DNA from 2 places in the Halopseudomonas litoralis genome. Region 1 is predicted to be linked to the other one. Evidence: riboswitches for the same ligand, from Rfam matches in the RefSeq annotation. Region 1 holds a riboswitch; the other holds the start of a gene.
What was found. Region 1 has a riboswitch for thiamine pyrophosphate ahead of BLU11_RS18945 (3-oxoacyl-ACP reductase). Riboswitches for the same ligand answer to the same signal wherever they lie in the genome.
Positions count from the first base shown of each region.

Region 2: linked by a shared signal. The riboswitch ahead of thiC (phosphomethylpyrimidine synthase ThiC) and the one ahead of BLU11_RS18945 (3-oxoacyl-ACP reductase) in region 1 are both predicted to bind thiamine pyrophosphate.

Region 1 covers NZ_LT629748.1:3,942,285-3,949,814, reverse strand. Annotated here, with positions in the region: gene BLU11_RS18950 (LLM class flavin-dependent oxidoreductase) at 1-1,232, opposite strand, end outside; gene BLU11_RS18945 (3-oxoacyl-ACP reductase) at 1,232-2,005, opposite strand; TPP riboswitch at 2,053-2,149, opposite strand; TPP riboswitch at 2,228-2,336, shown strand; gene BLU11_RS18940 (sodium:solute symporter family protein) at 2,433-3,872, shown strand; gene BLU11_RS18935 (PQQ-dependent sugar dehydrogenase) at 4,073-5,350, shown strand; gene BLU11_RS18930 (DUF294 nucleotidyltransferase-like domain-containing protein) at 5,403-7,286, shown strand; gene BLU11_RS18925 (3'-5' exonuclease) at 7,283-7,530, shown strand, end outside.
Region 2 covers NZ_LT629748.1:2,479,838-2,487,367, forward strand. Annotated here, with positions in the region: gene parE (DNA topoisomerase IV subunit B) at 1-276, opposite strand, end outside; gene cpdA (3',5'-cyclic-AMP phosphodiesterase) at 381-1,196, opposite strand; gene BLU11_RS12025 (DUF1249 domain-containing protein) at 1,308-1,763, opposite strand; gene BLU11_RS12030 (NUDIX domain-containing protein) at 1,760-2,377, opposite strand; gene thiC (phosphomethylpyrimidine synthase ThiC) at 2,557-4,440, opposite strand; TPP riboswitch at 4,512-4,610, opposite strand; gene BLU11_RS12040 (TolC family outer membrane protein) at 4,744-6,201, shown strand; gene waaA (lipid IV(A) 3-deoxy-D-manno-octulosonic acid transferase) at 6,240-7,496, opposite strand.

The sequences.
Region 1 (7,530 bases):
AACTCCGGGACCACCTGCTCGATAAAATCTTCAATGCCCGCAGGCAGCGATGGTGGCATGAGGTTGAACCCGTCAGCACCTTCGTTGTTAAACCAGTGCTCCATCCTGTCCGCGATCTGCTGCGGCGTACCTACCATGGTGCAATGGCCCCCGCCCGCTGCCAACCGGCCCAGCAATTGGCGCAGCGTGGGTTGTTCGGTTTCAATGATGCGCAGAATTGTGCTGTAGCGCCCTTGCGGCCCGCTGAACTCGGACAGTGGCGGTAACGCAGGTATCGGCGCGTCCAGCTCCCAGGCTGAACAGTCCTGGCCAATAAACGTCGCCAACTGGCGCAAGGATGCATCGGCGGGCAGCAACTCATCCAACTCTCGCTGCTTTCTGAATGCCTCCTCCTCGGTGGCTGCAACGTAGGTGACCAGCCCAGGCATGATGGGCACGTCAACCTCACGGCCAGCCGCTTTTACCCGTCGCTTGATATCGCGGTAGTAGTTTTGCGCCGCGGGCAAATCGTAAGCCACCGCGTAGATGGCCTCGGCGCATCTGGCCGCGAGCTCGCGCCCGGGCTCCGAGGCGCCGGCCTGAAAAAGCACCGGATGGCCCTGCACCGGACGCGGGACGTTCAGCGGCCCGTCCACCCGAAAAAACTCCCCTCGATGGTTAACAGGCTGCACTTTAGCCGGGTCGGCGTAATGACCCTGTCGATCAAACTTCAGAGCGTCATCACCCCAAGAGTCCCACAAGCCCAGCACGGCCTGCACAAACTCGTCGGCGCGACGGTAACGTTCGGCATGGCCGGGCATGGATTCATAACCGTGGTTCCGGGCTTCCACGTCAAACATTGAGGTGACCACATTCCAGCCAATGCGGCCGCCAGAGATGTGATCCAGCGATGCTACCAGCCGGGCGGCATGAAAGGGGGTGTAGAACGTACTGGAGACAGTACTGATAAAGCCGATTTTCTCCGTTGCCCGACTCATGGCGGCAATGGCGGTAAGCGGTTCCAGATACCACCAACTGCCGTCCGACACATCACCTGTCGAGTTGCTGTCGGCAAAAAACACCGCGTCCAGCTTGCCACGTTCGGCGGTTTGCGCCAGGCGTTCGTAATAGCGTATATCACCCAATTGCTCCACCGCGGACTGCGGATGGCGCCATGCGGCGCGGTGATGGCCGCAGCCCATCAGAAACAAGTTAAGGTGCATCATCCGTCGGCGTGAATGTAAGTTCGCCATCAGTTTTTCACCAGTCCACCGTCGACCACCAGGTTCTGACCGGTCACCGAACGAGCCCACGGCGAGGCAAAAAACAGGATGGCATCGGCAAATTCCGCCGGCGTGGTTACTCGCCGCAGTGGCGTACTGGCCGCGATAAAATCAAACACGGCTTCAGGCGTAGCAGAAGACGCGTCAGTGGTGCGCAGCAAGCCACCTGACACCATATTCACGGTGATGTTATCCGGCCCCAGATCCTGCGACAGGGTGCGGGTCAGGGACAGCAACGCCGCTTTGCCCGCCGTGTAATCGTGGTATGGCACCACCGGATTCTGGAACAGATTGGTACCCACGTTCACAATGCGGCCAAACCCCAGTTCGCGCATGCCGGCCAGCGCTGCCTGGGTAGTGTTCAACGCTCCACCCACCACACCGGCAAACTGCTGGTTCAGACTGTCCCAGGACAACTGCTCTGCATTCGCCCGGGCATCACCGTTGAATGAAAAATCCGGCAGCGCATTGTTGATCACTGTGGTCACCGGGAACCCGAAATGCTGCCGGGCCTGGGCGAACATCGCCTGCACCGCGGCGCGGTCGGTCACGTCAGCCTGCACTGCCAGCGCACGAGCAGAGTGTTCTCCGGCCAGCCTGTGCGCTGCCGCGGCGCTGTTACGGTAGTTGATCACCACGCTGGCACCTTCGCGCAGAAATGCGCGCACCAGGTGTTCACCCAAACCGCGGGCAGCACCGGTAACCAGCACCAGTTGTTGATCAAGACGAGTGGATGATTGCATAGACACCTCATGACTGAGGCGAAGGTATGAATAGGCAGATGCGGCCTCAGGCCGGCGGCTGACATCCCTTCGCCAGTACGAACTGGATCAGGTTCAACGGGTGTGTTCTCAGTCCTGCAATCCAGGACACCCCGTGTCGAGACGGAAACATAGCACAGTCCCATCATGAATATGTAATCCAATGGCTGCAATTGACAAGCAGGCTTCGGCTCCCTACTCTTCGGTCACTCCTGGGGGTGCCATTGCGATGGCTGAGACTCCGCATCTGATGCGGTAACCCTTCGAACCTGATCCGGATAATGCCGGCGAAGGGAAGGAAACGCCTGCTCTACGCGTCCTGTGTGCACCTTCTTCTTTGCCGCTGTCCGGGTGCTACGCCATCTTTTGGCGATTTCACCTGCGCCTGCCACGGCAAGGAAGACCACCGATGTTAAGCCCCTTTACCGCCCTTGCGTGGCTGACTCTGTTCTCTGCTCTGTTCGCCATACCCGGCCTGATATACGCCCGCCGCAAACAGGACAAGCTGGACGATTTCCTGGTAGCCCGTAACAGCCAGAACAGCTCCGCCACGCTACTAACATTGCTGGCCACCACCATGGGCACCTGGATTCTGTTTGGCCCGGCACAGGCCGCTACCTGGGGCGGTATTGGCGCTGTGACCGGCTACGCTTTGGGCGCACTAGCACCACGGCTGATCATGATTCCGCTGGGCCAACGCCTTCGCTCGCTGATGCCCGAAGGCCACACGCTGACCGAGTTTGTGCTCGGCCGCTATGGCCGGGTGATGTACGCTTTTGTGTTGGTGATCATGCTGTTTTACCTGTTCATCAGTCTGACCGCAGGCCTGACCGCCATCGCCAAAATGGTGTCCTTGCTGGCACCGGTCCCTCTGTGGCTGACCGCCAGCATCGTGATGGGCGCCACGCTGCTATATACCTTGTATGGCGGTCTACGGGTCACCATTTTTACCGACCGAGTGCAAATGCTGGTAATCCTGCCCTTTCTGGCGTTGCTGATCGTCTTTGGCTGGCAAGCCGCCGGCGGCCTTGCGCCGGCACTGGAGGGCCTGCAGGAAAACGCGCCGCACTTGCTGAACCCGCTAGATATCAACGGTCTGAAATCTGGTCTGACATTCTTTATCGCGGTGGTACTGACCGGACTGTTTTACCAGGGCACCTGGCAGCGTATTTTCGCCGCCCGCGATAACAAGGTTATCCGCAACGGTTTTATCATCAGCGGTCTGCTGAGCTTTCCCATCATTTTCATCATGGGTCTGTTTGGCCTGGCGTTTGTCGGGCTGGGCTTGCCCGGCGATGGCTCGGTGGCATTGTTCAGTGTGCTGCTGGCCGAGGTCCCGGTGTGGTTTGCCATCGGCCTGCTGCCGTTCGGCCTGGCGCTGATTATGAGCAGCGCCGACTCTACCATCAGCGGCTTATCCAGCATCATGGTGGTGGATCTGCGCAGGCTGCTGCCGAAGCTGAGCAATCACAACCTGCTATCGCTATCGCGCTGGCTGATTGTGCTGCTGTCGATACCGGTGCTCGTGGCGGCATCCCAGGGCTACAGCGTGCTCTACCTGTTTCTGTTGGCCGATCTACTGTGCTGCGCAGCAGCCTTCCCCGTGTTCTTCGGTTTCTACAACGCCCGCTATCAAAGCTACAACGCTGCGCTAAGTACCTTCGCAGGCCTGGTAACTGGACTGATGGTATTTCCGGCACCGGGCGCGCCCCTTACTTACCTGCTGGAAGCTTTCCTGCTGGCATCACTGGTGCCCATCGCCGTGTCGCTGATACTGCTGCTTTTACCTGCAGGAACCCTCTTTGATTTTTCAATACTGGCGCAGCGGGTACGAAAACTGGATGGGTGAGCAGCCACCCTCGTCGAACTTCAATTCCGAGTGGTGCTGTGGTTATCGAGAAGCAGCATGGATCAGACCACCGCGCACCGTACCTGCCGGCCAGTTTGCCAAACGCGAACAGCGATCTATATTGTGGTATCGGCACACTTAAATCTTCAGTCATCGCTCCAGGATGATGGATCCCCTCCCGTAACCACACAGGAGCAGTCATGGTCCCTTACCGGCATTCATTGATCTTCCTCGCCACGCTCGGCCTGTTGGCTGGCTGCGACAATTCGGCGACCCCGGACAAGCAGACCGATGCTCCGACGCCAACGGTCACCGAATCCGAGTCCAATACCCGCGCCCACGACCAGTCCTCTGCAGAAGCCAGCAGCGCGGAAAAAGAGTCCGCTGAGCAGGCGGCTGCGGGGCAACCGACCGCCGACCCCGGAACCGATGCACTCCCCTTCAGCGTGAGCGAAGTGACCCAGTTCGACTCTCCCTGGGCCATGACCTTTCTGCCTGATGGCCGCCTGCTGGTAACCGAAATGGCCGGCACACTACGTCTGCACGATCTTGCCGGCGAGCGCAGTGGCACCATCGGCGGCGTGCCGGAGGTGGTGCATGCAGGTCAGGGCGGGCTTGGCGATGTGTTGCTGCACCCACAGTTCGAAACCAATCAACACATTTACCTCAGCTATGCCGAGGCCGGTGACGGCGGTGCCGGCGCCGCCGTTGCGCGCGCCCGGCTGGTACTGGACGACGAAGGCAGCGGCAAACTTGAAGACCTTGATGTGATCTGGCGGCAGACGCCAAAGCTGAGCGGCAATGGGCATTTTGGTCACCGCCTGGCCTTCGACAGTGACGGCATGCTGTGGATTAGCTCCAGCGAGCGTCAGGCCTTTGATCCATCGCAGGACATGAACTCCAACCTGGGCAAGGTGGTGCGGCTCAATGATGATGGCAGCGTCCCTGAGGATAACCCCTTTACCGATCAGGGCGAGATAGCAGCGCAGGTCTGGTCCCTGGGGCACCGTAATATTCTGGGTATGGCATTCGATAGCAGCGGCAAGCTCTGGGCGCATGAGATGGGTCCGGAAGGTGGTGATGAACTCAATCTGATCGAGAAAGGCGCCAACTATGGTTACCCACTGGTATCCAACGGCAATCATTACGACGGCACTTCGATTCCGGATCATGACACCCGCCCCGAATTCAAGACACCGGCCATCACCTGGACACCCGTGATCTCACCCGCCGGCTTCATCATCTACGACGGTGAGCTGTTTGCGGATTGGCAAGGCAGCGGTTTCATTGGCGGCATGTCCTCCTTGTCCCTGGTGCGCGTGGAATTTGATGGTGAAAAGGCACACGAAGCCGAACGGTTCGATATGCAGAAGCGCATCCGCGAGGTGGAACAAGGCCCAGATGGCGCGATCTGGCTGCTGGAGGATGGCATGCGCGGAGGTGACGGTCAGCTGCTGAAGTTGACGCCGTCCGAGTAGAAGCCAGCGGGAAGTATTACACTATCCCCTTCAAGCCCGTTCGGAGTCCGTCATGCAGGTTGAACTGATCGAGATACGTGACCACTTGAGTCGGTTTGCGCCGTTTGACGAGCTGCCGGACGAGGTACTGGATGGCATTGCCCGGCAGGTGCAGGTCGGTTACTTCAAATCAGGTAGCCACATACTTGAACATGATCAGCCGGTGGCCGACCTGCATTACATCCGCAGTGGCGCGGTGGATATCCACCGGCGCAACGGCGAGCTATACAACCGCCTCACCGAGGGTGATATTTTTGCCCAGGCGGGGTTGCTGCGCGGCAATCGGGTGCGTTTTCCGGCGCAGGCCATTGAAGACACGCTGATCTATTTCATTCCATCAGCGCTGTTCCATCAGTTATGCGAGCAGCATGACAACTTTTCCGATTTTGTAGATACCGAAGGCCAATCACGGCTCAAATCGGCGGCGGATTCGCAAGCCAGCGAATCGGTCAATATCAAGGTGCGCAAATTACTCAGCAGGCTGCCGGCCACCTTGCCAATGGATGCCAGCATCCAGCAGGCAGCGGTACTGATGACGGAACAGGGTGCTTCCGCGCTTATTATTGTCGACCCCCACAGCCATACCGATCCGCGCCAGCAACGGATGGTCGGCATTATCACCGACCGGGATTTCCGAACCCGCGTGATTGCAGAAGGCCTGTCTGCGGACACGCCATTGAGCGCGGCGATGTCGCCCGAGCCCATTACCCTGCAGCTCGATGACTCGGTATTCGAGGCTACGTTATGCATGCTGCGGCATAACATCCATCACCTGCCGGTGATGCATCGCCAGCGTCCGGTGGGCGTGATCACCCTGGCGGATATCATCAAGTACGAGTCGCAGAGCAGCCTGTATCTGGTCAACACTGTCAGCAACCGGCAGTCCGTGGCAGAACTGCAGGCGCTGCTGCCGGATGTACGCGCAACCTTTGTACGCATGGCCGGGGACGACCTCAATTCACACATGATCGGCAGCACCCTGTCGAGCGTCGGGCGCAGCTTCATTCAGCGTTTGCTGGAACTTGGCGAAACTCAACTGGGACCGCCACCCATACCCTATTGCTTTATGGTCATGGGCTCGATGGCCCGCGATGAGCAACTGATCGTCACTGATCAGGACAATGCCCTGGTGCTTGATGACAGCTTCGATCCAGAACAACATGATGCCTATTTTCTGCAGCTGGCGTCATTTGTCAGTGACGGGCTGGCGGCCTGCGGTTATACGTACTGCAAGGGCAAGATCATGGCTACCAACCAGCAATGGCGTCAGCCACTGAAGGTCTGGAAGCGCTATTTCAGCCGCTGGATCGAACAGCCGAACCCGGAAACCCTACTGCACAGCAATATCTTCTTCGATCTGGCTGCGGTCGCCGGCGAGGCCGACTTTGCCGAGCAGCTGAAGGACGTTATTGCTGAGAAGGCCAGCCGCAATGAGCAGTTTCTCGCACTGATGGCGCGCAATGCGCTCAACCGTACTCCACCGCTGGGCTTCTTCCGTACCTTTGTCATGGAGAAGGATGGCGAGCAGAACAATGTCATCAATATCAAGCGCCGCGGCACGGCACCGCTGACCGATCTGATCCGCGTGCATGCTCTGGCCTGCGGCTCCCGGGAACAGAACTCATTCGAGCGGCTGGATGCCATCGCCGCCACCAAGCTGATGCCGCCCGAATCCATCGACCGCTTGCGCTATGCCCTGGAGCTTCTATCGATGTCCCGGATTCGTCATCAGGCGCTGGATATCCAGCAGGGCCGTGAGCCGGACAACAACATCGAGCCTGAGAACGTCTCTGCCGCAGAACGTCACGGGCTCAAGGATGCGTTCCAGATTCTCAGCAATGCACAGAAGTTTTTGCGTTATCGCTATCCTGCACTGCGTGTGACCCGCCCATTATGAGTCGGGCGCCAGCAGCGGTATCCGATTGGCAGCAACAGATGGCAGGCTTGGCACGCAGCACGCGCGATCCCCGACTGGCACGTTTCTATCAGTCCAACTGGCCGGCAGCCGATACACCTCTGGAAGATGTCCCGCTGATTGCGCTCGATATCGAGACTACCGGACTGGATGCCCGCCGCCACGCCATCGTCAGTATCGGCATGCTGCCTTTCACCCTTCGGCGCGCGGATTGCTCCCGGGCCTG
Region 2 (7,530 bases), 1.5 Mb from region 1:
GAGGATCAGCTCCACCCCGGAAACCCCTTCCTCCGGATGAATGTCCACCGGCATGCCACGCCCGTCGTCGATGACCTCCAGCGCATTGTCCTGATGTAGAACGACGGTGATCGTCCGAGCATGTCCGGCCAGTGCTTCGTCGACGCTGTTGTCGATGACTTCCTGGGCCAGGTGGTTGGGACGGGTAGTGTCGGTGTACATGCCCGGGCGACGACGCACCGGGTCCAGACCGCTGAGTACTTCAATATCATCGGCGTTATAGGACGATTGGGACATATTGTCTCTGGGTTTCCTTGGTCATTCGAGGCGGGCATGGCGTCCCGCCGGGACAGATCAGCATAGTATCCTATTCATTACGACGGCAGGCTGCCAGTCGTAGGCTAGTACCCGGATCCACCTGCTTCCGGCACAAAACAGCCCGCCGGCAGGCGTGACACCGCCGTTTCGATTCGGCCATCGTTATACAGCCGCAACCAGCGATAGCCGGGTGGCTGTGTGTCTGTAGCGAAATCATCGCTGCCCACCGCGAATTGCACGCAGGTGGATGGCGCTGCCAGCAGGCGGATGTGTCCGCGCTGCTGGTCCAACTTCTGGTGGATATGCCCCCAGAGCACAACGCGCACCCGCGGGTCATCATCCAACCGTGCAAACAGCTGGTCCGCATTACCCAGCCCCAGCGGCTCCATCCACTCGCTGCCAATCGGCACTGGATGATGATGGAGGCAGACCATCACATGGCGATCTCCGGCGCTCGCCAGTGCCTCATCCAGCCGCAGAAGTTGCTGCTCATCGAGATAGCCGGCCACTGAGCCCGGCACACTTGAATCCAACAACAGGATGCGCCAGGCACCGACATCAACCCAGGCACGATTGAGATCATGCTCTCCGCCGAGTGCGGCCATGCATGCCGCGTCGTCATGGTTACCGGGTATCCAGTGACAGGGTTTGGGGATTCGCGCCACGGCGTCAATGAAGCGCTGGTAGGCCGGGACATCCCCGTCCTGAGTAATATCGCCGGTAGCCAGCACCAGATCAATGTCTGCTTGCTGCTCCAGCACCTGATCAATCACCGCATGCAGTGAGGCGAGTGTATCCAGCCCCAGCAAACGCTGGTCCGGACTGGAAAAGATATGGCTGTCAGTCAGCTGGACCACATGAATGGGTTCAGCGAAGAGAGTACTGTCGGTCGGCGGCATCTGGCCTTCTCTCAGAGGTTATTTGCCTGCCATGATCGCAATACAAATGCCGACAATCCAGTGATGAGCTGACTCAGGTGGCAGAAACTTGCGCTTGGCCACAGAATCGCGTCATCGATTGATCAGTACCGGCTGGGCGCTTTGCCCGTGACGCTGGCAATAGCCGAGCCACTCGCCGAGGAAACTGTTGAGCTGAAACTTCTCATCGGGCTGCAGCATCTGTTCATTCGGATAGGGGTAAACACCCTGGAAGCGCCGGCGGTTATAGGCGGCGACCACCTCGGCCATGCGCGCATCGTGGTACATGCGTACTTCCATGCTTGGCGGCGCAAACCAATCATGGCGTCTCTCATGCTGGAGCGTGAGCGTGGTGGTGTAACGGCAACGCTCGATGACCCGCATCACCAGACGCTGTTCCGTTTCATCTGTTGCGCTCAGCAGAATCTGCCGCTCATCCTGCACCGCCAGATCCGGCATCAGCTGATATAAACGGAAGAAGTTGGTTTCGCAGACGGCCTGCAACGAGGAAAGGTCAACCCGATAACGGCGCTTGCCCGCAACCATCATGGTTGTGGCCCCGCATTGTCGCGAAGCGCCTGTCCATGCAGTTCGAGCCACTGCAGCGCGATGATGGTAGCGGCGTTGTCCAGCCGCCCTTCGGCCATTGCCGTCAGTGCGTCTACCCGCGACCAGACACTGACGCGGATATCCTCACCCTCTACGGCCAGTCCATGCAGGCCACCCGCGCCCCGGCTGTCCACCGTGGCGCAATACAGATATACCTGTTCGTTGCTGCCACCCGGCGACGGGAAATAACGAGTGATCGGTGTCAGGCTCAACAGTGTCAGCCCGGCTTCTTCTTGCGCTTCACGATGGGCGACCTGCTCGGCCTCTTCACCATCATCAAACAGACCGGCGACCAGTTCCAGCATCCAGGGATTGGTGCTTTTTTCCAGCGCACCGACGCGCACCTGCTCGATCAGTACCACCGCATCCTGCCAGGGGTCATAGGGCAATACGCACACCGCATCCGGCCTGACAAACAACTCACGCCGCAACGCCGGCCCCCAGCCGCCAGCAAACAGTCGGTGTCGAAGGGTCAATACATCCAGTTGGTAGAAGCCTCGAAAGCCGGCTTCACGGTGGATGATTTCCACATCGTCGCGGCTGAAATCAGTCAATTGGATAAACTCTCGATTAAAAGGATCATGCCATTAACCTCGCATATCCTAACCGTGACGGGCAAGGGTTTCTCGTCGGTGGGCAGACGACACCCCGAAACACCTCAAACAGGAGGGGCGCTCGGATCGCCGCGACGGCGTCCGCAGGACGCCACCGGGCTTTGCTCAGAAGCTATCCATCAGACCTTCTGATACAACTGCGAGCCGGTCTGCCGAAACTCGGAAGACTTGGCCTTCATTCCTTCCTCCATGACCAGATCCACCGCCTCGATCCGCTGCGCGGCTGCGTACTCCCGCACTTCCTGGGTAATCTTCATCGAACAGAATTTCGGTCCGCACATGGAGCAGAAATGCGCCACTTTGGCCGACTCCTTGGGCAAAGTCTCGTCGTGGAAAGCCCGCGCGGTATCCGGGTCCAGGCCGAGGTTGAACTGGTCCTCCCAGCGGAACTCGAAGCGCGCCTTGGACAACGCATTGTCGCGGATCTGTGCTCCCGGATGCCCCTTGGCCAGATCCGCCGCGTGGGCCGCGATCTTGTAGGTAATGATCCCAGTCTTCACATCATCCCGGTTCGGCAGCCCCAGGTGTTCCTTGGGCGTGACATAGCAGAGCATGGCACAACCGAACCAGCCGATCATCGCCGCGCCAATCCCGGAAGTGATGTGGTCGTAGCCCGGCGCGATATCCGTGGTCAGCGGCCCGAGGGTATAAAATGGTGCTTCGTCACAGCATTCCAGCTGCTTGTCCATGTTCTCCTTGATCAGCTGCATGGGCACATGCCCCGGGCCTTCGATCATGCACTGTACGTCATGCTTCCAGGCGATCTTGGTCAGCTCGCCCAGGGTTTCCAGCTCGCCGAACTGGGCTGCATCGTTGGCATCGGCAATCGAGCCGGGGCGCAAGCCGTCGCCCAGCGAGAAGGACACATCGTAGGCCTTCATGATCTGGCAGATATCTTCGAAGTGGGTATAAAGGAAGTTTTCCTGGTGATGCGCCAGGCACCACTTGGCCATGATCGAGCCACCCCGGGAAACGATGCCGGTGACCCGGTTCGCCGTCATCGGCACGTAACGCAGCAAAACACCGGCGTGAATGGTGAAGTAGTCCACACCCTGTTCCGCCTGCTCGATCAGCGTGTCACGGAAGATTTCCCACGTCAGGTTCTCGGCAATGCCATCGACCTTTTCCAAGGCCTGGTAAATAGGCACAGTACCGATCGGCACCGGTGAGTTGCGGATGAGCCACTCGCGGGTTTCGTGAATATTCTTGCCGGTGGACAGATCCATCACCGTATCCGAGCCCCAGCGAATGCCCCAGGTCATCTTCTCGACTTCTTCCTCGATAGAGGAACCCAGCGCCGAGTTGCCTATATTGCCGTTGATCTTCACCAGGAAATTGCGGCCGATGATCATCGGCTCCAACTCGGTATGGTTGATATTGGCCGGGATGATTGCCCTACCACGGGCCACTTCATCACGCACAAATTCAGCGGTGATCTCGCTGGGGATACTGGCGCCAAAGCTGTGGCCCGGATGCTGATCAGCCAACAACCCGGCAGCGCGCGCCTCCTGCAGCTTCATGTTCTCGCGGATGGCAATGAACTCCATCTCCGGCGTGATGATGCCCTTGCGGGCATAGTGCATCTGGCTGACGTTACAGTCAGCTTTGGCCCGACGCGGCGTACGAAGATGGGCAAAGCGCAGATGATCCAGTGATGGATCGGCCAGACGGGCGCTGCCGAATTCCGAGGTCAGCCCCGGCAGAATCTCGGTGTCGTTGCGCTCTTCAATCCAGGCTGTACGCACATCCGGCAGGCCGGCGCGCAGATCGATCTTCACCGCCGGGTCGGTATAAGGGCCGGAGGTGTCGTACACCAATACCGGCGGGTTTTTCTCCACGCCTTTATCGGTCTGCGTATCGGCCAGACTGATCTCACGCATCGGCACGCGGATATCCGGGCGCGAACCCGTCACATAGATCTTGCGGGAATTGGGTAAAGGCTGGGTTGCAGCACCATCGGCACCAGAATTGGCGATGGCGGTATCAGGTAAACGGCTGGTCATTGTTGTGCTCCACTGTAGGAATTACAGGGAACCGAAGCGGCACGGAACACCACCCCAGAACGGGGTAATGCAGAACGGCGCATCTCGATTCCTACGCCGGTATTAACCGGATCAGGTTCAACGGGTGTCGTCTCAGCCGGCATAAAACCCCGGCACCCCGTCAAGATGAGCCTGCAGCTTAGATGTTCATGTGATGAACGGCAAGCGAGGGACCGATGAACCGCTTCGGTTGCGCTTGACCGGCGGCCTGCAGCTCTTTAGCCTTGGTGGATTGACTTCTACCTCCATGCGAAGGACCTCTGCATGCTGCGCCCCCTTTATGTCGCCATTGTGCTGGCAGGCCTGTCCGGCCCGGCCCTGGCCAAATCCGATCTGCTGACCATCTACCAGGAAGCCCTGCTCAACAGCGCCGATCTGGCTGCCGCTGAAGCTGACGCCCTCGCCCGCCAGGAAGCCCTGCCCCAGGCCCGCGCCCAGTTACTGCCCAATATCGGCCTGGGTGCCGGCCTCGCTCGGGAGTATGTCGATGTCGACGGCATGGGATCGGACGACTACTCGACGCATTACTATCAGGCCAGTCTGACGCAGCCGCTGTTTCGCGCCGACCGCTGGTTCAATTATCAGGCCGCCAAATCCCAGAGTGAACAGGCTCGCGTGGAGTTTTCCGCGACCCAGCAGCAACTGATCCTGGATGTGGCGTTGGCGTATTTCAACGTGCTGCGCGCCTCCGACAATCTGGCTACTGCCCGCGCCGAGGAAGCCGCATTCGAACGCCAGCTGGAACAGGCTCGCGAACGTTTTGAGGTCGGCCTTTCAGCCCGCACCGATGTGCTCGAAGCACTGGCCGGATTCGACACCGCCCGCGCCACGCGCATTACCGCCACCACCAATCTGGATGTGAGCTACCAGGCTCTGACCCGCCTGACCAACCGCGATCATACTGATCTGCTCGGCATGAGCCACAACCTGCCGGTTCTTGCGCCGACTCCTGCCGATATGCAGCAGTGGGTTGAGACAGCCGCAGCGCAGAACCTGTCATTGCAGGCATCGCGCCTGGCCATCGACACCGCTGGCGATACACTGCGCAGCAGCAAGGCTGGCTACGCCCCGACAGTGGACGCCTTTGTGCGTTACAACGACAGCTATGGCGGCGCCCGTCTCGGCGGCGCCGGAGCCGGCATCGGGGGCGCTGGCATTGGTGGCGATACTGAGCTGACCCAGTTCGGCGTGGAAATGACCCTGCCCTTGTTTACCGGCGGTGGCACCACGTCGCGGGTGCGCGAATCAACCTTCCGGCTGACCCAGGCCGAACAGTCCAGCGAAGCCGAGTTGCGACGCATCGTCGAGCGTACCCGCAACCTGTTCCGTACGGTTACATCAAGCGTAGAAGAAGTGGAAGCCCGGCGTCAGTCGATCATTTCATCCAAGGCCGCAGTGGATGCCACTCAGGCTGGCTATGAAGTCGGCACACGTAACGTGGTGGATGTACTGGATGCCCAGCGCAACCTGTATCGGGCGGTACGTGACTACAACGATGCCCGTTACAACTACATCATCGACAACCTGAATCTGAAGCAGGCTGCCGGCACGCTCAGTCCACAGGACCTGGAAGACCTTTCGACCTGGTTGAAAGCTGACTACGATCCGGACCGCGATTTCATCCCGCCGTTTACCCAGGAAGAAATGCAGCGCATGACCATCGGCAATCAGCCCCAGCCACCGGTGAATGAGCAGCAGAGACGGATGCGTACGTCGTTCTGATTGTGGGAAGGCAGGCTGGGACGCTCTGCGTCCCGCTGCTACAACCGCCGGGCGATACCCTGGAGGAGCCTTTCCAACGCCCCCTGATTGGCTTCAACCACCACCCGCCCCGCTTCTCCTGCAACCCGTGCCGAGGGCCGATCACTCAACCAGCCATTGACCTGCTCAGCCATGCCCTGCGCATCCGCCACTTCCACCAGCGCTCCGGCCCGCTCCAGCAACTCGCTGATCTCGGCAAAGTTGAAACGATGCGGCCCGGACAGTACAGGCAGACCAAGCGCCGCGGGTTCCAGATAATTGTGCCCACCACCTGGAATCAGTGAGCCACCGACAAAGGCCACATCGGCGCAAGCATAGAACTGCATCAGCTCACCCATGGTATCGCCCAACAACACCAGATCACTCGATGTCGGCATGTTGCCGGCACTACGCCGCACCATGCTCAGACCCGCCCCTTCTATCTGCCTGGCAACCGCATCGAAACGCTCAGGGTGGCGGGGCACCAGGATCAGCAACGCATCGGGATGTTGTTGCAGCACCTGCCGGTGCGCCGCCAGCACGACTTCGTCCTCGCCAGAGTGGGTACTGGCGGCAATCCAGACCGGACGCTCACCCCACTGAGCCCGCCACTGCGCAGCCGTGGCCAACAGCTCCGCCCCCGGCTTGAGGTCGAATTTGATGCTGCCGGTCACCGTCAACGCTGTCTGGCGCACGCCCAGCATGAGGAAACGCTCAGCCTCGGCTGCGGTCTGCGCCGCCACCCAATCCAGCGCTGCAAACATAGGCCGCACCAGCCCTGACACTCGCTGATAGCCGCGGGCCGAACGCTCGGACAAGCGGGCATTGGCCAACACGACAGGCACACCAGCCCGCCCGCACTCAGCCACCAGATTCGGCCACAATTCAGTTTCCATGATGATGGAAATGCGCGGTCGCAGCCGCCGAATGAGCCGCCGCTGCAGCCAAGGAAGGTCATAGGGCAGATAAGCATGCCCCACCTCGTCACCGAACAACTTGCGGATCTGTTCAGAGCCGGTCGGCGTCATGCAGGTAATAGTGACTGGCAGCTCCGGATGACGCTTGCGCAGCTCGCGCACCATGGGCGCTGCCGCGATCGACTCGCCCACGGACACGGCATGTACCCAGATGCCGCCGGCACGCAGGTCGCCGCTCAGGGCAAAGCGCTCGCGCCAGCGCCGCGCATAGGCTGGAGCGCGCCAGGCGCGGTACAGCAGGCGTGCCAGAATCAGCGGCAGACACAGGGTAAAGATCAGACTGTACAGAAAACGCGGCATTCCCTTCTCCAGAACCGGGTCGAGCGGCACAAAC